2 linked regions of the Pseudoduganella dura genome follow. The protein of the gene in region 1 binds, or shares a complex with, the protein of each later gene. Links are inferred from orthologs where the notes say so. Each region holds a gene or a part of one and is shown on either strand. Other genes may lie near its edges.

What was found.
Region 2: the proteins of GJV26_RS28210 (region 1) and dnaN are in contact, whole or in part, in a cryo-EM structure (PDB 8GIZ), measured with the Escherichia coli proteins. The link is inferred for Pseudoduganella dura from one-to-one orthologs.

The regions. Positions count from the first base shown.
Region 1 is NZ_WNWM01000002.1:6,524,119-6,535,916, reverse strand. What follows is about bases 4,067-7,012. They hold GJV26_RS28210 (DNA polymerase III subunit delta'), read right to left. Parts: upstream 6,077-7,012; coding sequence 5,057-6,076; downstream 4,067-5,056. Other genes in these bases: mltG (endolytic transglycosylase MltG), read right to left, coding at 6,714-7,012; tmk (dTMP kinase), read right to left, coding at 6,073-6,702; GJV26_RS28215 (PilZ domain-containing protein), read right to left, coding at 4,628-5,020; GJV26_RS28220 (GNAT family N-acetyltransferase), read right to left, coding at 4,094-4,609. Outside these bases: GJV26_RS28245 (phospholipase A), read left to right, coding at 1-926; GJV26_RS28240 (hypothetical protein), read right to left, coding at 941-1,171; GJV26_RS28235 (class I SAM-dependent methyltransferase), read right to left, coding at 1,286-2,203; GJV26_RS28230 (ankyrin repeat domain-containing protein), read right to left, coding at 2,379-3,110; GJV26_RS28225 (TatD family hydrolase), read right to left, coding at 3,110-3,892; more of mltG, read right to left, coding at 7,013-7,706; CAF17-like 4Fe-4S cluster assembly/insertion protein YgfZ, read left to right, coding at 7,827-8,834; GJV26_RS28190 (DUF4936 family protein), read left to right, coding at 8,834-9,133; GJV26_RS28185 (NRDE family protein), read left to right, coding at 9,124-9,948; nfsB (oxygen-insensitive NAD(P)H nitroreductase), read right to left, coding at 10,028-10,681; GJV26_RS28175 (L-dopachrome tautomerase-related protein), read right to left, coding at 10,698-11,792. UniProt on the Escherichia coli protein: Part of the beta sliding clamp loading complex, which hydrolyzes ATP to load the beta clamp onto primed DNA to form the DNA replication pre-initiation complex.
Region 2 is NZ_WNWM01000002.1:3,421,395-3,433,112, forward strand. What follows is about bases 8,853-11,718. They hold dnaN (DNA polymerase III subunit beta), read right to left. Parts: upstream 10,906-11,718; coding sequence 9,799-10,905; downstream 8,853-9,798. Other genes in these bases: gyrB (DNA topoisomerase (ATP-hydrolyzing) subunit B), read right to left, coding at 8,853-9,751; dnaA (chromosomal replication initiator protein DnaA), read right to left, coding at 11,071-11,718. Outside these bases: GJV26_RS14970 (c-type cytochrome), read left to right, coding at 1-204; GJV26_RS14975 (NAD(P)/FAD-dependent oxidoreductase), read left to right, coding at 201-1,457; GJV26_RS14980 (YgjV family protein), read left to right, coding at 1,531-2,043; GJV26_RS30630 (heparinase II/III domain-containing protein), read right to left, coding at 2,634-5,393; GJV26_RS14990 (JAB domain-containing protein), read left to right, coding at 5,622-5,789; GJV26_RS29940 (FxDxF family PEP-CTERM protein), read left to right, coding at 6,594-7,205; more of gyrB, read right to left, coding at 7,253-8,852. UniProt on the Escherichia coli protein: Confers DNA tethering and processivity to DNA polymerases and other proteins. Acts as a clamp, forming a ring around DNA (a reaction catalyzed by the clamp-loading complex) which diffuses in an ATP-independent manner freely and bidirectionally along dsDNA.

The sequences.
Region 1 (11,798 bases):
ACCGGCCCAAGGATGCCGCGCCGGCCATCGCCGCTTCGGGCGAACCAGCGGGCAATCCCGACCAGCAGCAGGGCGCGTTCCCCGGCGGACCGGTGGCGAAACCGGTGGAGCCGGCGCGGGCGGCTGCCGCCGGACCCGTGGTGTCGGTGCAGGTGCCCCTGTGGGAGCTCGACCAGAACAGCAAGCGGGGCGTGTTCAATTTCCGGCCGCACCGCGACACCTACCTGCTGCTGGCGAACTACAGCAACAGCACCAACGAGGCGCCGTTCAACGATGTCACGCCATCGGGCATCGACGCGCAGCACGTCGAACTGGCCTACCAGCTGTCGTTCAAGATGAAGATGATGGAAACAATCGCCGGTTCGCCGGTCGACCTGTGGTTCGGCTACACGCAGCAAAGCTTCTGGCAGGCCTACAACCGCAGCGAGTCCAGTCCGTTCCGCGAAACGAACTACCAGCCGGAGGTGATGGCGATCGCGCCGATCGGCAAGCGCCTGGGCGGCTTCGACTTCCGCTATGCGGGCCTGGGCCTGGTGCACCAGTCGAATGGCCAGTCGAACACGCTGTCGCGCAGCTGGAACCGGGTATACGGTGAACTGGGCGGCGAATACGGCAAGCTGGCCGTGACGGCGCGGATCTGGAAGCGGCTGGACAATTCACGCTCGGACAACGACAACCTCGACATTACCGATTTCATGGGCCACGGCGACGTGCGCCTGGTGTATCGAGATGGCGGCACCGAGTATTCGCTGATGGCACGCCGTAACCTGCACACCGACCATGGCGCCCTGCAGCTGGGCTGGGCCACGCCGCTGCGCTCGAACCTGAAGGGCTACGTGCAGTTCTTCTCGGGATACGGACAAAGCCTGATCGACTACAACTACTCGCAGATGTCGCTCGGCGCCGGCTTCCTGGTCGGGTTCTAGGCGCTTGCAGGTGCTCAGCGGCGGCCGCCGCCCAGCACGCGCGCGGGCAGCATCACCACCGCGCGCAGCAGCTCGAACACCGCGTCGACGCCGATGCCCACCAGCCGGAACGGCAGCAACAGCAGCCAGAAGACCGGATACAGCACCAGCGCCAGCAGGGCCAGCGGCCAGCAGACGAACAGCACCACCAACCACAGCATAAAGCTCAGCATCGCTTCCTCGCGCAACAGTTTATCGAAGCGCACATGGTGCCGGGTGTACGGGCGCGGCTCAACGGCCGTGCGACGGGTGGCCGGATCGGGCGACCGGCTGTCGAAAAGCGGGGGCGAACGGCCCGGTCGACCGGCGGCCGTCCCGGTTCATGCGAAGGCCATCACCTGCGGTTGCAGGGCTGCCTGGTACAGCACCCGGGCGGCCAGGCGCGCCTGCAGCGACGGGATCGAGCCGCCGGCGCGGTAGGCGAACGACACCTGCAGCACGTCGCCCCGCCTTGCCTCGACCGGCCGTTCGAGCGGCAGCGACATGTGGTGATTGAGCCAGTCGATCGTGGTGGCGCGCTCCTGCACGACGGCCAGGATGTTCTTGGTGATGAAGCGGACCGCGTTGACGGTGCCGTCGCGGTCGATGACGAACTTGCCTTCCCAGTTGTAGCTGGTCTCGTTCGGCTGGGTAAAGTCGATCACCGAGTAGACGGCCGGCTGGGCCATCTCCACCGTGCCGGGTTGCGCGACGCCGGGCTGCTGGAACTGCACGATCGGCGCATGAAAGCCTTCGAAGTCGTATTCCTGCTGCATCGGCTGGGCCGCCATCAGCACCGCCTCGGGCAGGAATACCGGCAACGGCCCGCCGAACTTCTGGAGATAGCGGCGCTTGAACCCTTCGATCACCTCGACCTGCTTCTCGCGCAGCATGGCCACGTGGATCATTTCGCAGATCACCACGTCCACCGGCTCCGGCGGCAGGTACTCGAAGGCGTCGGCATGGATCACCTCCACCTTGTCGCCGCAGCGGTTCATCGCCAGGAAACGGCGCGCTTCGCTCACCATGTCGGGATTGAAATCGACGCAATAGACCTTGTCGGCCCGCTGCGCCGCGAAGAACGACAGCGCGCCGGTGCCGCCGCCGAGCTCCAGTACCTTCATGCCGGGTTGCACCACATGCGCGATCGCGGCGCGGAAACCGTGCATGCGGTTCGCGTCCATCAGCATGTTGTGATGGTAGTGGACCGGGATGAACTGCCCCAGGTAGCAGCTTTCGAGCTCGCGTTCCGACAGCATGGTGGTTCCTTCTCGTGGCGACACCGGTATTATGCGCAACGAATTGCCACGGCAAAACGCGGAGATCGGCGGGGAAGAGGCGTCAGTTCGACGGTTCGGTACAATAGCCGCGGGTGAATGCCATGGCCTGGCAAGGCCGCGCAGCATGCCTGCTCCACCGTGGCGGGGAAGCGGCTCAGCGCCGCATCAGCTGTTCGGCCTGGTGATGGCGGATGGCCTTGGCGATCCATGGCTTGTCGGCGCGTTCGGCGAATTCGGCCGCATCGATGCGGAAGCCGGCGTCGCGCAGGCTGGCGTCGGCGCCTTCCTGCAGCAGCAGCTTGACGGCGTCCTCCTGCCCTTCTCGGGCGGCCAGCATCAGCGGCGTGACCTTGGTGGGCGATTCGGCGTCGATATAGGCGTGGTGCTCGAGCAGCACGCGCATGATGTCGAGCGCGCCGGCCGACGCGGCATAGTGCAGCGCGGTCCATCCCGGGCGGTTGACCTGCGCCCCCCTGGCCAGCAGCGCCTTCACGGCCGGCATGTTGTTCTTGAACGCGGCCATCATCAGCGCCGTATTGCCGTTGCCGGCCTGCGCCTCGAGCGCGATCTTCGGCTGCGCGATCAGCAGGTCGAATACATCCATCGCATCGTTGCGCAGCGCGACGATCAGGCCCGTCTCGCCCCGCTCGGGGTCGCGCACGTTCGGGTCGAGCCCGCGCGCCAGCAGCGGCTTGATGCGGCCGGCGTCGTTCACCTGGGCGGCGCGGAAGAAGGAAACGGCGGGGTCGGTTTGCGCCGCCGACGGCGCCGGTGCGAGCGCGCAGGCGGCCATCGCCGCCACGCCGAGCCGCATGGCCAGGCGTGAGCGCACCCTGCCGCGCAACTGGCGCAGCCGTTTCGCCAAGCCACGCAGCGACAGCCGCATCAGGCCCTCGCGGCGGCGAACAGCCTGAAGAAGTTGGCGCTGGTCGCCGCCGCCACCTCTTCGACCGAAACGCCCTTCAGCGTGGCGATGAACTCCGCCACGTGCGCCACATAGCCCGGTTCGTTCACCCTGCCGCGGTACGGCACCGGCGCCAGGTACGGCGAATCCGTCTCGATCAGCATCCGGTCGAGCGGCACCTCCAGCGCCACGGCCTGCAGCTCCTTCGCGCTCTTGAACGTGACGATGCCCGAGAACGAGATATAGAAGCCCATCGCCATCGACGCCTGCGCCACCGCCAGCGATTCGGTAAAGCAGTGCATCACGCCGGCGACGCCGCCGGCATCCGTACCGGCACCCTCTTCGCGCATGATGCGGATGGTGTCCTCGCTGGCCGACCGGGTATGGATGATCAGCGGCTTTTTCGACGCGCGCGAGGCGCGGATATGGGTGCGGAAGCGCTCGCGCTGCCATTCGAGATCGCCATCGAGGCGATAGTAATCGAGCCCCGTCTCGCCGATCGCCACGATCTTCGGGTGCCGGGCCAGCTCGACGAGCCCCTCGACGGTGGGTTCGGGCGTGTCCTCGTAGTCGGGGTGCACGCCGACCGAGGCGTAGATATTCGGATACTGCTCGGCCAGCGCGAGCACGCGGGGAAAGTCCGGCAGGTCGACGGAGACGCACAGCGCATGCGTGACCTTGTTCTCCGCCATCTTCGCGCGGATATCCGGCATGCGAGCGGCCAGCTCGGGAAAGTCGATATGGCAATGTGAATCGATAAACATGCGTCGATTGTAGCCGACCCGGCAAAAAACCGCCTGGGCCGCAGAATTGTTTCCCGAGACAGGGCGCATGGCAGGGGTTTCGGGGAGCGTCGCTCCCTGCCTGCCGGGCGAGGATGGCCTGCAGGCCATTCTTCCCTCCAGACCCCAATTACAGGAAATATTTCCAAACATCGGGGTCTGACCCCGGTTTTCGGCAACGTTTCAGGCGACGCGCTTGCCGAGGATGATCAGGTCGCGCTCCACGCCGTCCAGGTTGGCCACGCGGGGGAAGTGGGCCCATTCCTCGAAGCCGAACTTGCGGAACAGCGCGAGGCTGGCGCCGTTGTGGCCGAAGATGAAGCCCAGCACCGTGTGCACGCTGATTTGCGGGGCAAAGGCGATCGCTTCGGTCAGCGCGTACTTGCCGATACCCTTGCCGCGCCAGGCTTCGGCGATATAGATCGACACCTCGGCGGTGCCGGAATACGCCGGCCGGCCGTAGAAGTTGGAGTACGAGATCCAGCCCAGGATCTCCGGCCGGGCCGACGTATCGTCGGCGCGTTCGACGACCCACAGGGGGCGGCGTTCCGGCTGGTGGTCGTGGAACCAGTGCAGCCGCGAGTCGACGGACACCGGTTCCGTGTCGGCCGTGACTTCGCGCGAGGCGATGGTGCTGTTGTAGATGGCGACGATGGTCGGCAGGTCGTCGAGGGTGGCGATGCGGTGGCGGAAAGACATGAGAGGAAAAGTGGGTGCTTACAGCGTATGGGTGGCGCGCGAGGAACGCAGGGCCGCGCCGAGGATTTCCTCGATGCGCGCGCGGGTGCGCTGGCCCGCCTCGTCATCGGGGAAATGCACGCCGATGCCCTGCGCCTTGTTGTTGTTGGCCCCGGCCGGCGTGATCCAGGCGACCTTGCCGGCGATCGGGTACTTGTTCGGGTCGTCCATCAGCGCCAGGATCAGGTAGATCTCGTCGCCGAGCTGCCAGGTGCGCGTGGTGGGCACGAAGATGCCGCCGTTCTTCAGGAACGGCATGTAGGCCGCGTACAGCGCCGCCTTTTCCTTGATCGCCAGCGACAGCACGGCCGGCCGCGTCGGCGGCGCGGCGGCGCCGGCCACGCTGTTCGGATCGGGGGGACGCGTATTCATCGGCTCCTCATCTGTGATGACACCCGGCAAGCCGCTTCAGCTGCAGCGGGCCGTATAGTCGAGCAGCATGTCTTCGAGAAAAAGCTTCGGCGACAACGGGTGGTCCGACGTGCCGCGCCGCTCGGCCGTGCTCTTGATCGCCGCCAGCAGCCCGGAGACCGGCACCCGCTCGGCCAGCCCCTTCAGCTCGCGCTGGTAGCGGGGATAGTAGCGGATGCGGCCCGACAGCTTCATCGAGAACAGGTCGTACAGCCAGCGCTGCTGCCATGCCACCACCGAGCTCAACGGCACTTTCTGCATCTTGTCCGCCGTGCGCAATGCCGTTTCGACGGTGGGGTGCGCCAGGTATTGCAGCAGCGTGTCCATTTCCTCGCGGTTGCCCGTCTCGGCCTGCGCCAGCGCGGCCAGCGGCGCGCCGCCCTGCTCGCTGAGCCAGCCGTCGGCCTCGGCCACGCCCTGCGACTTCAGCCAGGCCAGCGCCTCGGCATGGGGTGGCAGCGCCAGCGCGAACTTGCGGCAGCGCGACAGGATCGTCGGCAAGAGCCGGTCCAGGCTGTTCGACGACAGCAGGAACACGGTGCCCGGCGGCGGTTCCTCCAGCGTTTTCAGCAGCGCGTTCGAGGCCGGCATGTTCAGCGCCTCGGCCGGATACAGCACCACCACGCGCAAGCCCTGCCGGTGCGTCGAGATGTTCATGAAATCGGCCAGCGCGCGCACCTGCTCGATCTTGATTTCCTTCGAGGGCGTCTTGGTCTTCTTCTTGTCCTCGCCGTCTTCACTGTCGCCCGCGCCATCGTCCTCGAACGCCTCGGGCCGGATGCGGCGGAAGTCCGGGTGGCTCTGCTGGACAAACCAGCCGCACGACGCGCAGGCGTTGCACGGGTGGCCATCCGGCCGCACGTCCTCGCACAGCAGCGCCTGCGCGAAATGCTCGATGAAGTCGGCCTTGCCGATGCCCGCCGGGCCGTGGAACAGCACGGCATGTGGCAGCCGCTGGCGTACGCCTTGCAGTTGCAGCCAGGCATCCTGCTGCCACGGATAGATCGCCTCGTTCATGGCAGCGCCCCGATGATTTCCGCCAGCTGCGCGCGGGTCGCCTCGATGGTCTGCGTGGAATCGATCACGCGGAAGCGCTGCGGCTCCTGCGCCGCGCGGCGCAGGTATTCATTGCGGGTAGCCAGGAAGAAATCGGCCTTTTCCTGCTCGAACCTGTCGAGCTGCCGGGTGGCGTCGAGCCGTGCGCGCGCCACGTCGAGCGGCACGTCGAACAGGATCGTCAGGTCCGGCCACAGCGCGGGGTGCACCCAGTTCGCCAGCGTGTCGAGCTTGGCCAGGTCGAGGCCGCGCCCGCCCCCCTGGTAGGCAAAGCTGGCATCGGTGAACCGGTCGGAAATGACCCAGGCGCCACGCGCCAGGGCCGGTTCGATCACCCGGGCGATGTGCTCGCGCCGGCTGGCGAACACCAGCAGCGCCTCGGTTTCCAGGTGCATGGCGTCGTGCAGCACCATTTCACGCAGTTTCTCGCCGAGCGGCGTGCCGCCCGGTTCGCGGGAACTGACGAGCTCCTGCCCGCGCGCGCGGATCAGCTCGGCCACAAACTGGATATGCGTGGATTTGCCGGCACCGTCGATGCCTTCGAACGTGATGAACCTGCCGCGTGCCGGTAAGATGCTCTGACTCATAAAAAACTTGCTTATTGCTTTCGCTGGTACTGGTTGACCGCCCGGTTATGGTCGGTCAGGTTGTCGGAAAACTGGCTCGTGCCATTGCCACGGGAGACAAAATACAATGCGCCCGATTTTGCCGGCGCCAGCGCCGCGCCGAGCGATTGCAGGCCGGGCAGCGCGATCGGCGTCGGCGGCAGGCCGTTGCGCATGTAGGTATTGTACGGGGTGTCCGTTTCCAGGTCCTTCTTGCGGATGTTGCCGTCGAATTTTTCGCCCAGCCCGTAGATCACGGTCGGGTCGGTCTGCAGCATCATTCCCAGCTTCAGCCGGTTGACGAACACGGCGGCGATCATCGCGCGCTCGGACTTCTGCCCGGTTTCCTTCTCGACGATCGACGCCATCGTCAGCGCCTGGTACTTGTCCGCGTACGGCAGGTCGGCCGTGCGCTGTTCCCATGCGGCGGCAAGGTGCTGCAGCAGCGCCGTGTGCGCCTGCCGGTAGATTTCCAGTTCGGACGAGCCCTTGGCGAACAGGTAAGTGTCCGGGAAGAACAGTCCTTCCGGCTGCTTGTAGTCCGAACCGAGCTTTGCCATCAGTTCACTGTCGGACAGGCCGACCGTGTCGTGCCTGAGGCCCTTGTGGCCGGCGATGGCCTGGCGCATCTGGCGGAACGTCCACCCCTCGATGATCGTCAGCGACTCCTGCGCATACTCGCCGCGCACCAGCTGGTCGATCAGCCGCACCGGCGTGGTGCCGGGCTTGAGTTCATAGGAACCGGCCTTCAGCTTGCCGCTCTTGCCGGTAAACCGCGCCAGCAGGTTGAACAGCAGCGGCTGGATCGGCACGCCGGCCTCGGCGATCTGCTGGCCGGCCGCATGGGCGCCGCTGCCCTTGCTGATCGTGAATGGAATGCTGTCTCCCTCGCCAACGATGGGTTGCTTCGACCACCAGGCAAAACCGCCGGCTGCGGCCGCGGCGACCAGCACGCCGAGCCCGATCGTTTTTGTTATGAATGCCATGTCGTATCCTGCCCGCGCGGGGCCGCGCGACCCGTTTTGGGGGTGGCCGGCGCGTTTGGCGCGGGATCTTTATAATGAGCCCGTAATGATAATGCTTCCGTAGCTAAATTAGCCAAATTTATGAACAACTGGAATCAACTCCTCTCAGCCCCCGCCCGATCGCCGGCCTCCGCGGCGCTCGCCGCAGGCTTCGTTGCCCCGGTCACCGACCTGGGCCTGATCGCCTTCACCGGCGACGATTCGGCGTCGTTCCTGCATTCGCAGCTGACCAACGACGTGGAACATCTCGGTACCGGAGAGGTGCGCCTGGCCGGTTACTGTTCGCCGAAGGGCCGCCTGATGGCCAGCTTCCTGATGTGGCGCGACGAGCAATCCGTATACCTGCAGCTGGCGCGGGACATCCAGCCGGCGATCCAGAAGCGGCTGCAGATGTTCGTGCTGCGGGCAAGGACGAAGGCGGCCGACGTGACCGACGCCCGCGTGGTGCTCGGCCTGGGCGGCGCCCTCGCGGAAACCGTGCTGCAGACCTGGTTCGACGCCCTGCCCCCGGCGCCGTACACGAAGCTCGACCATCCGCTCGGCACGCTGCTGCGCGTGGCGGACGCGTTCGGTGCGCCGCGCTACCTGTGGCTGGCCATGCCGGACACGGTGGCCACCGTCGCGCCGGAGCTGGCCGACCGCCTGGTGGTGGGCGGCAACGAGGCATGGCGGCTTTCCGACATCCATGCCGGCGTGCCGCTGGTCGCCGCGGCAACGCAGGAACAGTTCGTGCCGCAGATGATCAATTTCGAGCTGCTGGGCGGGGTAAGCTTCAAGAAGGGTTGCTACCCGGGCCAGGAAATCGTCGCCCGCAGCCAGTACCTGGGCAAGCTGAAACGGCGCACCGCGCTGGCAACGATCGACGATGCCGCCGTGACGCCCGGGACGGAAGTGTTCGCGCCGGCCGATCCCGGCCAGCCGTGCGGCATGGTCGTCAACGCGGCGCCGAACGGTTCGGGCGGCGTCGATGCGCTGGTCGAGATGAAGCTCGATGCGCTGGAAGGGGGCGACGTGCGGGCCCGTGCCGCGGACGGCCCGGCATTGGCGTTCCAGCCGCTGCCTTACGTGCTGGACAAGCTGGAAGTCTGATGGACCTGTATGTCTACTACCGCGTGCGCACCGGCGACGCGGCAAGCCTGCTGCCGCGCGTGCGCGCGCTGCAAGGGCGACTGGCGGCCACGCACGGCGTGGCCCCGCAACTGAAACGCCGCCCGGCCAGCGTGGACTGCGATCCGGACGGCGTGCAGACGTGGATGGAGGTGTACCCCGCCGCCACGGCTGGTTTCGCGGAAGCGCTGGCGCAAGCCGTTGGCGCCTCCGGCCTGGGCGCGCTGATCGCGGGCCCCCGACATACCGAAGTGTTCATGGATATCCCCTCATGTGCCTGATCGTTTTCGCCTGGCGCGTGGTGCCCGGCGTGCCGCTGATCGCCGCCGCCAACCGCGACGAATATTTTGACCGTGCCAGCCAGGCCGCCGGGCCGTGGGAGGAAAACCCGCAGGTGATCGCCGGCCGCGACCTGAAGGCCGGCGGCAGCTGGATGGGCGTGACGCGCCCCGACGGCCCCGAATGCCGGTGGCCGGAGAATGTGTCGCCGCTGCGCGCGCGCTGCCAGGACGGCGGCTTTGCGCCGGTCGACGGCGACGGCAAGGCGCCGTCGCGCTTCGCCGCGATCACGAACATCCGCGCGCCGCTCGATTTCAACCCGCAGGCGCCGTCGCGCGGCATGCTGGTATCGAACTTCCTGTCGGCGACGATGAGCGCCCGCGAATACGTCGAGCAGATCCGGCCGGGTGCCAAGGCCTACAACGGCTTCAACCTGGTGCTGTGCGACGGCGAGGAGCTGGTGTGGTTCTCGAACCGCGGCGAGGCCGACGCGCGCAACGGGCAGCCGCTGGAGCCGGGGGTATATGGCTTGTCCAACGCCTTGCTCGATTCGCCGTGGCCGAAGGTGGTGCGCACGAAGGCGCAATTCGCCAGCCTGCTGTGCCTGGGCGCCCCGGAAGAAGCCTATTTCGAGATGCTGTCCGATACCACGCGCGCGCCGGACCAGCGGCTGCCCGAGACGGGCGTGCCGCTGGAACGGGAGCGGCAGCTGTCGGCGGTGAAGATCGAATCGCCCGATTACGGCACGCGCACGTCGACGGTGGTGAAGCTGTACGCGGAGGCGCCGGCGGTGCTGCACGAGCAGGTGATCCGCTGACCGGGCAACGATGCCGAAAGCCGGCGCGGCATCGCGCGCCGGCGCTCAGGGCATCAGATCACGGCATCAGATCGCGGCATCAGATGTCAGTGAACACTTGCTCCGCCGGCAGCCGGGATTTCGGCAGCTTCGCATTGAAGTCCTCGGCGCTGCTGTAGCCCAGCGAGACGATCACGGTGGCCGCGAAGCCCTTGTCGCGCAGGCCCAGTTCCTTGTCCAGCACCTCGGCATTGAACCCCTCCATCGGCGTGGCCCCCACGTCCAGCAGCGCGGCGCCCTGCAGCAGGTTGCCCAGCGCGATGTAGGTCTGCTTTTCATACCAGTACGGCACATCCTTCTGCGTGAAGCGGTGCAGGTTCGTGTACGACATGCGGCCGGCGTTCTGCGATGTCCTGGCCGCATCGTTGACGAAACGGCCGTCCTTCGCTTCCTGTTCCAGCACGGCGGCCAGCTGCGCCTCGTCCGGTGCCACCTTCGTGGCCAGCACGATCACGTGCGAGGCATCGCGGATTTTCGCGGCGTTGTACTGGAAGCCCGCATCGGCGGCCTTCGCGATGCGCTCCTTGCCTTCCGGCGTGGAAGCGACCACGAAGTGCCACGGCTGCGAGTTCACCGACGAGGGCGCGAGGCGCAGCAGTTCGCGCAGCTGGCCGACGATTTCCGCCGGGATTTTACGTTCGCGGTCGTACGACTTGACGGTGTAGCGCTGGCGCGCCTTGGCGACGATATCCATGTTGTTTCTCCTTGGTTCACTTGGTGGGTGCCGGCCGCGCGTCGATCTTGACGCGCAGCAGCTCGTAGGGTTTGCGCCGCAGGTCGCGGCCGTCGTTGAAGCCGGCCTGGCGGTGCAGCTGGTTGGCGATCACGTACAGGTAGCCGTCCGGTCCGATCGAGAACGTGTCGGGCCACGACAGGTTCGGTGCCTGGGCGATGGTCTGCCACGTGGTGCCGCCCGCGGCGAGCTTCCTGATCGCATTGTGTTCGTAGTCGCCAGCGTACACGGCACCGCCGGCATCGGCTTCCAGGCCGTCCGAGGCTCCCTTGGCGCCGAGATCGCGCACGGCCAGCGCCAGCGCCGCTTCGGACACGCCCGGATCGCGCAGCAGCTTCGTGGGCACGGCATACAGGCGGCGGCTCGACAGCGCGCAATAATACAGCGTCGCGCCGTCGGGCGACAACGCGATGCCGTCGGATGCCACCTTGAAGGAAGCCGGCATCGGCTTGCCGTCGACCGCGGGCACGAAACCGGCCTCCGGCGACGTCGACGGGTGGCCGTCCAGGCGCCGCACCGCCTTGCCGGTCGCCAGGTCGAGCACGATGATCGCACCGGGACCGGACAGCGACGAGTCGGTGATGTAGGCCACGCCTTCCTTGCCTGCGCGGAAATCGAAGCGCACGTCGTTGACATACGTGGTGGGCAGTACCGCATCCGGCGCGAACACGATCGTCTTCACGACCTTGTCGGTGGCCAGGTCCACCGCGACGAGCTTCGCGCCGCCCGGCTGCGGGGCCGAGAACTTGGGCGCCGCCGTGTCGAGGATCCAGACCCGGCCGCGCCCGTCGGCGACCACGCTCTGCACGCTGATGAACGGATCGGCCGCCGCCGGATACGGTACCGGCTTGCCGTCGCGCAGCTCGGCCACGGAAGATGCCACGTCGTCGCCCCAGCGCGGGAAGTTGACGAAGATGCGGCCCCCTTCGGTGACCGCGACGCCGGTGGGCATCGCGCCGCCGAACGTAGCCACCCGTTCGAGCTTGCCGACGGTCGGGATGCCGTCAGCCGCGTGGACGGCGGCGCCGTTCAGCGCAAGAACGGCGGCTGCAACGAGTATCGATGCTTTCATGTTTCC
Region 2 (11,718 bases), 3.1 Mb from region 1 along the record:
GGCGCGCGTGTGAACGCGACGGAAAATGCCGTGCTGCCGCCGCTGGCCGGCCAGCCGAAGGAGACGCTGCTGGCGAGCCTGAAGGCGTTCAAGGAAGGCAGCCGGCCCGCCACGATCATGACCCAGCTGGCGAAGGGTTATACGGACGAACAGCTCGAACAGGTCGCCGCGTGGTTCGCCGCGCAGAAGGGAGACCGGCCATGAAGCGCCGCGAACTGCTGCAGGCCGCCGGCGCGGCGGTGGTGCTGTCCGGTTGCGCCGCCGTGGCGCCCCGCGCGAAGCCGCACGTGGTCGTCATCGGCGGCGGCTACGGCGGCGCGACGGCCGCGCGCTACGTGCGCATGTGGAGTGGTGGCGAAGTCGACGTCACGCTGGTGGAACCGAATGCGGCATTCGTTTCGTGCCCGTTGTCGAACCTGGTGCTGGGCGGTTCGCGCCGGATCGGCGACCTGACATACGGCTACGACGCGCTCGCGGCCCGTCATGGGGTGCGCATCGTGCGGGACAGCGTCACGAGTATCGATATCGACAAGCGCACGGTGGCGCTGGCGAGCGGCGGCCGGCTGGCCTACGACCGCCTGATCGTCTCGCCAGGCATCGAATTCCTGTTCGCTGAACTGCCGGGCATGGCAGCCGATGGCCCGATCCTCCATGCATGGAAAGCCGGCGCGCAGACGGTCGCGCTGCGCGCGCAGCTCGAAGCCATGCCCGATGGCGGCGTGTATGCGCTGACGGTGCCGCCGGCGCCGTACCGCTGCCCGCCCGGTCCGTACGAGCGAGCTTGCCAGGTGGCGCATTACTTCAGCCGCCACAAGCCGCGCTCGAAGGTGCTGCTGCTCGATGCGAACGAGGATGTGGTTTCGAAAGGGCCGCTGTTCAAGAAGATCTGGAAAGAACGCTATGGCGGCATCGTCGAATATCGGCCGGGCTTTCGTGCGGTGGAGATCGATGCGGCCGGCCGCACCGCCGTTTCCGAGCTGGGCGAAAAGGTGAAGGCGGACGTACTCAATGCGATACCGCCGCACCGCGCCGGCGCGATCGCTTCCGGTGCCGGGCTCGCGAACGTGAACGGGCGCTGGTGCGAAGTCGATTTCCTCACGTTCGCATCGGCGCGGGTACCGAACGTGCACGTGATCGGCGACGCGATCCAGACTGCGCCGCTGATGCCCAAGTCCGCCCACATGGCGAACCAGCATGCCAAGATATGCGCCGCGGCGGTCGTCGACCTGCTCGCCGGCCGTGCGCCGAACCCCGCGCCGGTGCTGACCAACACCTGCTACAGCTTCGTGTCCGACCAGGATGTGATCCACGTCGCTTCCGTGCACGCCTGGGATGCGGCCAGGAAAACGCTGCTCGTGGTGGCGGGGTCCGGCGGCGTGTCGAAGGAGGCGAACTCGCTGGAAGGGGCGTATGCGATGAACTGGGCCGCCAATATCCGGGCCGATACGCTGGGGTGAGCTGCGGCCCGCCCGGAGGCTTCGCCCGGTGACTCCGCTATAATCGCCGGCCGCTTTCCACCCTTTCCGTTTCATGCCCATCGACTGGTTCTCGCCGGCGCAATGCGTCGGCTACGTTGCGTTCGTGCTCGGCGTCGGCTCCTTCCTGCAGACCGACGACCGCCGCTTCAAATTGTTCATGGCCGGCGAATGCCTGGCGTACGTCGTGCACTTCGCGCTGCTCGGCAACCCGACGGCCGTGGCAAGTTCCACGATGTCGCTGCTGCGTTCGCTGCTGGCGCTGCGCACCCGCTCGGTCTGGGTGGCGCTGGCGGTCGTGGCGATCAACATCGCCCTCGGACTTTACCTGGCAAGGCAGCCCAGCGACTGGCTGCCGCTGACCGCATCGTGCCTGGGCACGCTGGCGCTGTTCCTGTTGCAGGGTATTCCGATGCGGCTGGTGATGCTGGTGGGGACGTTCTGCTGGATCGCCAACAACGTGATCGCCGGTTCGGTCGGCGGCACGGCGCTGGAAGTGGTGGTTGCCTTGGTCAATATCGTGACTATTGGGCGGATGGCGCGGCAACGGGCGGCGCTGGTCGCCTGATTGCCGGAGATGGAAAGTCTCTTGGTATTGTTTCCCGAAACAGCGAGTAAACAAGCTCCATGGCAATACAAACTCGAACTCAGGTTGGCGAATTTTCCCAATGACGGTTAAGACTGGTCAGTCCGGTTCCGCCCCAAGGAGACGTTTACCCATCAGTCCTGGAGTACACCCCAGGAGTCAGGTTTGCATTTTGAAGTGATGGCTGGCCGGAATGGGCCAATCATCGAGAGGCCATCGCCGCCGTGCGGGGTTTGGTGAACAGATTTTTTGCTGAGAAGATTAATTCAAGAACTAAGCTTGGTGACCCAATATCAGGTTCCGGTACCGGATTTTCCGAATATTGTGAGACTGGGCCAATTTGGTTATGTGCTAAATAGTAAGTAGATATATGACTATTTTATTGAAAATTAAACAATATCTTGCCACAAGACATTAAGTAAAAAATAAATCTGCTACGTTGCATTATTATCTTTAAAAGAAGATAATGAGCTGACTATGGTTTGGCAAGTATTCCTGCGGAGGATCGTAATGGTGGGCGGTGATAACACAAGTAACACCACCGGGAGGTGGGGTTACTGTGTAACGGCTACTTACTCAGAGATTTGTACTTTTTCGCGGTCGAAATGTAGTGCTTTGCCGTTGAACTGCAGAGTATATTTTAATCCCTCGATGTATTTGACCGGTACATCGTCAGCATCATTGCAATCCTCTGTAATAACTGTAACTCCGCTGTATATGGAAGAAAGGTTATCCGTGGTGTACGTTGTATGGAATTGAGTGGTTTCAGGAATCAGTATCCCGTCTTTGTCTGTTGGTTCGGGATAGTATTTTCCCATGGATTCCGTTGTCCATTTTCCATTATATCCATGATATACGACGCAAACATCGCTGCCGTCCTTCCGTCGCACCCTGATCATTCGATCACTCGTGGAGCTGGGGAGAGATACTGGTTTCAAAGTCTGGAAATTTGCTTCCCATCGACGTGGAATCGGGCTTTCAGCATAATCATAAATAACAGCGATGCCGGCTTTTCGATTGTAAGCAACCGTGCGTATCGCCTTGTTAAGAAGTGGCTGCCATTGGGGTGTTGCTTTATCGGTAAACTGACGATATGCATTGGTGGCATCACCCGTAGCGATTGACCAGGGTTTATCATCGTCATCTTTATGGTAATAATTAATCAACTTCCCACTCGCTTGCATTGAAAAAACGGGCAAATTTGGTTTGTCAGTATTGTAAGCCTGGCCGAGGCCATCATCGAATGTAATGGCATTTTTAAACCTTGTCGCACGTCGCGTTGCCTGATATACCTCGCCTCCATAGGAGGGATAAATCCCGCCAGAAATGAAGATATCTTCGCCTCTTGAGACAAATGTAAATGCATTATTGTCAGCATGATTATGGCTGAACGATCCGAGCTTGCTTGACCGGAAGTAAAGGCTCGATCGGAGAGGGTCGGAAGATATGGAATGCATTGCTACCGTTCCAGCGTCTTCGAATAGATAGGAAGCCGGCAGGATTGGCGTATTTCCCGGAGCTGAAATCTGCGAATCTATTCCATACATCAAGAAGGAGTAGATTGACTTAACTACAGTTGGCACTGTCTCAGTAGTCTCGGTGGCATACCATTGATCAATCTCGCGACGTGAAAGATGAGCAAACAGGCGATAAGTTGAGTGTGCATATGATAGATATGTTCCACGTTTTTCTGTTGCATCGCCAAACGCCCCCATCACTGAATCGAAAATCCGGTGACGTGGAGTGAATGCGATGAAATTATTCACTATGTTAGCGAACGGCGGCGTTTCATGCAGATTCGCACCTGCTATGATCCGATATGTTGCGAGCATGGGGGCATAAATTTCCATGGCCATCCAGCCATAGAAAGTGCCGTCGCCAAGGGCGCTGTCGGCACTGCCTCCCCAAGCGCCCATTGTAGTAACCATGCGCTCCCATGATTTTGCAAGTTGCTGGTAGTTTGCATCGATCTCGTAATTTTTTGTTTGTATTCCGGATGCATACATCAGTGTTTGGGTAACGTAATGTACTGCCGCGAGATTATGGGAGTCGAGAGGTTTTCTGGATAGGTTGGAGTAATAGCTGTCGCCATTTAGATTACCGTCGAGTTTGGTTGTGGTAATCTGTAATCGTTCGTTAATCGCAACAATCACTGTGTTAATTTGCGCTTCGGACATTTGGTTCTGCAACAGATCCAGGCCTAACGCCAGCGTGCTCATGATGACACGATTTGCTTGGTCATCAATATATTCGCTGGTAACACCGTCTAGCCCAGTTTTCCATGTTGCAGTGGCAACCATGCGGTCAATAGCCTTGGTGCGGTAACGGGCAATTGCCGTGGCGTCAAGGCTGGTATCCAAGTGCGATGCAAATGCTAGCCATTCCACTGCATTCATCTGTGCTTTTGCTACATTGAATGCTTGCTCTTTTGTTGCCGGCTCGGGTAAAACAACAGAGTTAGTGTAATCTTTATTGCCGATATCAACCTGTTTTGCTTGATAAAAATATTTGTCGAAAGCAGGCTTCTCCAGGCCCGCCGCGATTTTCTGCTGCAATATAGCGGCGGATATTGGCTGCTTGTTGGCATCGCGTGGTAAAACCCGCGGATGCGGACGTGCCATGACTGCTGCAATTACGGCACTTGCTGCAGGCATGTTCGCATATTTCATTTCGTTAAAAATGAAACGGCGTTCATTGCTTGTCTTTGCCTGGTTGTTTCTGTTGATGTATGATACCTTCCAAATATAAGAGCCGGGCGTCATAATATTTGACGGCAGGATAATACGTGGAGTGGTCGTGTTCGTCGTATAAACAACTTGTCTTGTGTTGTCGGAGTTTACGCGGCTCAGGGTGAAAGTCATATTAACCCCCGTTGCCATATCTGGTACTTGTGGCCAAACAAATATGGGCTGGGTTACTTTTACTTCTGTGCAATCGCGAGGTTCAATGCGTGGAACGAAATGATTCGTAAAAAAGTCCGCTGTGGTGAATGTGCAGCCGGGAACGTAAGCCTCTGTAATCCTTTCTCCATTAAGCATTTTCCCTGGTTGTGGCGTTATGGTTTTGGAGACGATGTTCCCGGCAATATCACTGACATCGAGCTTGTAACTCACTGCGCTGCTAGCTGCTGCCGATGGTATGACGACATTGGTCGAATTGCCAGTCACTGCAAGTCCGTTCAATATAATCCTAGTGGCACCCTCGACTTTCCAATACAAATTGATACTTTGCCCTGGGACGACATGGTTTGAATCGGAATAAAAATATTCGATTGTCGGAGCAGCCTGTGCTACTCCCATAAGAGAAATAGATAATGCAAGAAATTTGATCACGATGGACTCCGTTCAGGTCAGTATGAATACTCTTTGGCTTTACAGTCGAGAACGAGCAGAATGGAACTACCAAGTTACTAGTCTCTGAAAAATTTTTTGTAAAACCCATAAAATTATACGTGATAATTGCCTTATTTATAATAAAAACCGAATTATTTTCTAGACTTTGCTGATTTGATACAAAAATCTGTGAGAAGAGATAGCACGCGCTTGAAGCTGGGAGACTTGGTGCACTATCACGCATTGGGATTGCCGGAGCCGAGCAAGGCAGATGTGCGTCTCACCCGTACGTTAGTCCAGGCACTGAACTTTGTTGATATCCGTGTGGCGGACCACATTATTGTGGCCGAGACTCGACACACTCGTTCGCCGAACACCGTCAGGTATAAATTTTGAAGTGCTGACCGGCCGGATTGGGCCGATCATCGAGAGGCTATTACCGCGAGTCAGCTGCTGCTAATGCTGAACAAACTGTCCCTAAGTCTGTCGCCCCGGGCAATCAGGATGCGCAGACTGGAAATGGCAGCACGGCTGCTACCGCAGCACAGGACGCACAAGTTCAGGTGAACTGGCGCTCCATCGAGCGCGGCAATGCTCAGTGATCGGCAGCTTTAAGCCGTCACGACGGTAGTAGCCCTCACGGCTGCTTCGTTTGGACATGCCACTCAGCAGGTTGCAACTGCAACAGGGAAATGCAGTGTCGCGGTAGCTGCGTCCGTTCAGGCGAAAGTCGTCGTTAATAACTACTGTGACGAGACGACGGCTGCTACCGTAAGCAAACTAGGACCATAGCCGAGAAAACTGCAACGCGCATGCATCAGTTGGAAGCGGGTGAATTCCACCGTCGACCCATACGCCGATATCGCCAATAGCCATTTCGAAGATTTCTATTTTTTTTATCATCAGACACAATGTTGCTCGTTTTCAGTGCGCAATTATTGGTGCAAGCCAAGTGCTTCAATGACCGCTCCTGGCCGAAACCGGAAGTCAGCCGAAGCCTACTTTACCTTAGCTTGGCAGTGACGGCCAGCCAGCAGTGAGGCAGCGCGGCTCGTCTTCACAGCAACCTTATTAGTTCTTCTCGACTGTTGTTTTTCCTTTAATTCGCTACCGACTAGACTTTCGGGGGACTGCCAAACCGTCCAGCCGGTGTTATTTTTTTCACACCCAACGCAGCACCTAACTTCGAAAGGGCAATAAGTGAAAAACCTGAAACCGGTACGTAGTGTGATGTTCGCCGCCATCGCGGCATGCGCCATCGGCGGGGCCGCCAACGCGGCGGACCTGACCAAGACGATCACGCTGGCCGACGTGGCAAGCAATACGTATCTCAGCTGGGAAGGCAATACCATCGTGGAGGTGGACCTCGGTGCGCGCTCGCACCTGAACACATTCACCTGGGATGTCACGCTGACCGCCAACCAGGGCAGCATGATCAACGAGGCATATGTGCAGCTCAGCGACAGCCTGCAATGGAACCAGCTTTACTTCCTGCCCAGCTTCCTGGCCGATCCGAACGGAGGTTATCACGCAGGTACCGACCACTACACTGGCAGCGTGGATTTCCGCAACCTCGATACCGGTGCGGAGCACGGCGACTATAGCTTCAGCGTCGGCCAGGACGGCATCCTGCGCCTGGAGTTCGCGGAAAACATGGACGACCTGCCGGGTGCCGACGCCATCTGGAATTCGGCTACCTTCACGTTCGGCTATACCGTCGCCGCTGTGCCGGAACCGTCCACGTACGGCATGATGCTGTTGGGCCTGGGCGCAGTGGGCGTCGCGGCGCGTCGCCGCAAGAAGGCCAGTTAAAAGAAAAGGGGCCGCGAGGCCCCTTTTGAACGGCTAGCATAAAAACATCAAACGTCGATATTCCCCGCCCTCAGCGCATTCGTCTCGATAAAGTTCCTGCGCGGCTCCACATCGTCCCCCATCAGCGTCGTGAAGATCTGGTCGGCTGCGATGGCATCCTCGATCTGCACCTTCAGCAGGCGGCGCACGGTCGGGTCCATCGTGGTTTCCCACAGCTGTTCCGGATTCATCTCGCCCAGACCTTTATAGCGCTGCTTCGAAACGGTACGTTCCGCTTCGTCGCGCAGCCACTGCATCGCTTCGTGGAAGTCCCGCACGGTCGATTCCTTGGTGCGCTCGCCTTCACCGCGCCGGATGATGGCACCCTCGCCGATCAAACCGGTGAAGGTTGCGGCCGCATTCGACAGAACGCCATAATCGGCGCCGCTGACGAAGTCGGCGTCGATCGTCGACACGCGCACGTTACCGTGATGCATGCGTGCGATGCGCAGCATGTGCTTGTCGGACAGTTCATCCGAGCGCACCGACACGGTCACCGCCGGATCGTTGATGTTGTCGGCCAGCGCCTGGGCGGATGCCTGCGCCGCGTCGGTGGTCGACAGGTCGAGCTGTACGCCGGTCATGATGGCGGTCAGCGCGGCGCGGTCGATCACGCGGGTCAGGCGCAGCATCACGGCGTTGGCCAGGTTGTACTGGCGAGCCAGTTCGGTCAGCGGTTCGCCGGTGATCGGGTCGGCGCCGTCGCGCGGGGTCAGCACGGCGGTGTTCAGCGCCACCGTCATCATGTAGCTGGCTTCTTCCACGTCGTCCTTCAGGTAGCGCTCGTCGCGGCCGGCCTTCACCTTGTACAGCGGCGGCTGGGCGATGTAGATGTGGCCGCGTTCCACCAGCTGCGGCATCTGGCGGTAGAACAGCGTGAGCAGCAGCGTGCGGATGTGGGCGCCGTCGACGTCCGCGTCGGTCATGATGATGATGCGGTGGTAGCGCAGCTTCTCGACGTTGAACTCGTCCGGGCCGATCGACGTGCCCAGCGTGGCGATCAGCGTGGTGATCTGCTCGGAAGACAGCATCTTCTCGAAGCGCGCCTTTTCCACGTTCAGCACCTTGCCGCGCAGCGGCAGGATCGCCTGGAACTTGCGGTCGCGGCCCTGCTTGGCGGAGCCGCCTGCGGAATCACCCTCGACGATGTACAGTTCGGCCAGCGCCGGGTCGCGTTCCTGGCAGTCGGCCAGTTTCGACGACAGGCCCAGGCCATCCATCACGCCCTTGCGGCGCGTCAGGTCGCGGGCCTTGCGGGCCGCTTCGCGGGCGCGCGCCGCTTCGACGATCTTGCCGCAGATGATCTTGGCGTCGTGCGGTTTCTCCATCAGGAAGTCCGTCAGCGTCTTCGCCACGATCTCCTCGACCGGGCCGCGCACTTCGGAGGACACCAGCTTGTCTTTCGTCTGCGACGAGAACTTCGGCTCCGGCACCTTTACGGACAACACGCAGGTCAGGCCTTCGCGCATGTCGTCGCCGGAGATTTCCACTTTCGCCTTCTTGGCGAAGTCGTGCTCGTCGATGTACTTGTTGATCACGCGCGTCATCGCCGCGCGCAGGCCTGTCAGGTGGGTACCGCCGTCGCGCTGCGGGATGTTGTTCGTGAAGCAGAGTACCTGTTCATTGAAGGCATCGTTCCATTGCATCGACACATCCACGGAGATGTTCGTGTTCTGGTCCGACATGCGGTCGCCCGTGGCCTGGAACACGGTCGGATGCAGCACCGTCTTGGCCTTGTTGATGTACTCGACGAAGCCGCGGGTGCCGCCTTCGAACGCGAAGGTTTCATCCTTGCCGGTGCGCTGGTCGGACAGCTTGATGTTCACGCCGTTGTTCAGGAACGAGAGTTCGCGAATGCGCTTGGCCAGGATCTCGTAGTGGAATTCCACGTGGCTGAAGATTTCTTCGTCGGCCCAGAAGTGCACGTCGGTGCCGCGCTTATCGGTTTCGCCGATCACCTTGATCGGCGAAACGGCCACGCCGTCGCGGATCTCGATCTCGCGGTTCTGCGGCACGCCGCGCACGAATTCCATCTGGTGCACCTTGCCGTCGCGGCGCACGGTCACGCGCAGCAGCTTCGACAGCGCGTTGACGCACGAAACACCCACGCCGTGCAGGCCGCCGGACACCTTGTACGAGTTCTGGTCGAACTTGCCGCCCGCGTGCAGCTCGGTCAGCACGATCTCGGCGGCGGAGCGCTTCGGTTCGTGCTTGTCGTCCATCTTCAAACCGACCGGGATGCCGCGGCCGTTGTCGGTGATCGAGATCGAGTTGTCCGAATGGATCGTCACGTGGATCTCGGTGCAGTAGCCGGCCAGCGATTCGTCGATCGAGTTGTCCAGCACTTCGAATACCAGGTGGTGCAGACCGGTGCCGTCCGAGGTGTCACCGATATACATGCCGGGGCGCTTGCGAACTGCTTCCAGGCCTTCCAGGATCTGGATCGAGGAGGCGCCGTAATCTTCGGAGTTGACCTGCACTGGTACTAGGTTTGGGCGTTCGGACATGGACTACTTTCTCAATAAATTTCTGTTGATTCCAACTGTGCGAATGATCAGATCCGCATCGGCATCACGACATACTTGAAGTCGGGATTGTCCGGGATCGAGATCAGCGCGGACGAATTGCTGTCGCCCAGCGCCACGTTGACCTGGTCGCACTTCAGGTTGTTCAGCACGTCCAGCAGGTACGTGACGTTGAAACCGATGTCGAGGCTGTCGCCGCCGTAGTCGATTTCCAGTTCCTCGACCGCTTCTTCCTGGTCCGCGTTGGTGGACGAGATCTTCAGCGAACCCGGGCTGATGATGCAGCGCACGCCCTTGAACTTGTCGCTGGTCATGATGGCGGCGCGCTGCAGCGAGCGCAGCAGCTCATCGCGGCCGATCGTGAAGTCGTTCTTGTAGCCCTTCGGGATCACGCGCGTATAGTCGGGAAACTTGCCCTCGACCAGCTTGGAGATCAGTTCGATATCCGTGAAGCCCAGTTTCACCTGGTTGCCGGCGATATCCAGCTGTACGGGGTCGTCGTTTTCTTCCAGCAGGCGCTGCAGCTCGATGATCGTCTTGCGCGGAATGATCACTTCCTGGCGCGCGAACGCCTGTTCCGTCTTCACCTGGCAGAAGGCGAGGCGGTGGCCGTCGGTGGCGACCGCGATCACGTTCTCGCCGTCCAGCACCAGCAGCAGGCCGTTCAGGTAATAGCGGATGTCTTGCTGGGCCATCGAGAAATGCACCATGTTGAACAGGTGCTTCAGCGTTTTTTGCGGCAGCGTGAACGAGGCGTTGAAGGTTTCCGCCTGCTGTACGGTCGGAAATTCCTCGGCGGCCAGCGTCTGCAGCGCGAAACGCGATTTGCCGCTCTGCACCGTCAGGCGCTTGTTCACCAGCGTCAGCGACACGTCGCCCGATTCCGGCAGTGCGCGCAGGATGTCCAGCAGCTTGCGGGCGGCAACCGTGGTGCCGGCCACTTCCTCACCGGAGCCGATGCTGGCGTTGGTGGTGATCTGCACTTCCGTATCGGTGGACAGGAACGAGACCGCTTCGCCGTCCTTGCGGATGAGGATATTGGCCAGAATCGGCATCGTGTGCCGACGCTCGACAATACCGCTCACGATCTGCAGTGGCCGAAGAAGCGTATCTCGGGTGGTTTTGACCAGTTGCATAGATATCCTCGAAAAAAATTAATAACTCGATAAGTTGTAATGCTAATTGTTGCTGAGCTGGATGGCAAAGTGTTGAAGGAACGTCATTAACCCCAGAAGCAAACTTCCGGGGTCTGACCCGTCGGGGTCAGACCCCGGCAGCCGCTGTTGGGGTTAATGCAGCCATCAGCCTTTCAGCGTCTGCTCCAGCACGTGCAATTCATGGTTGCACTCCGGGTTCTTGGTGCGGTCCTGGGCGATCTTGCGCACGGCGTGCAGCACCGTGGTGTGATCGCGGCCGCCGAACAGCTCGCCGATTTCCGGCAGGCTCTTCTGCGTCAGCTCCTTGGCCAGGTACATCGCGATCTGGCGTGGCCGCGCGATGTTGGCAGGGCGGCGCTTGGAATACATGTCCGCGACCTTGATGTTGAAGAAGTCCGCCACCGTCTTCTGGATGTTTTCCACGCTGATCTGGCGGTTCTGCACGGAGAGCAGGTCTTTCAGCGCTTCCTTGACGATATCGATCGAAATGTCCTTGCCGTGGAAGCGCGAGTAAGCCAGGATCTTGCGCAGTGCGCCTTCCAGCTCGCGCACGTTCGAGCGCAGGTGCTTGGCCACGAAGAACGCCACGTCGTCGGACAGCGTCACGCCTTCCGACTTGGCTTTCTTCAGCAGGATCGCCACGCGCATTTCCAGCTCCGGCGGCTCGATCGCCACCGTGAGGCCGGAGTCAAAGCGCGAGATCAGGCGGTCGTCCATGCCCGTGATCTCTTTCGGATACGTGTCCGACGTGATGATGATCTGCTTCTTCGCGGCGATCAGCGCCTCGAACGC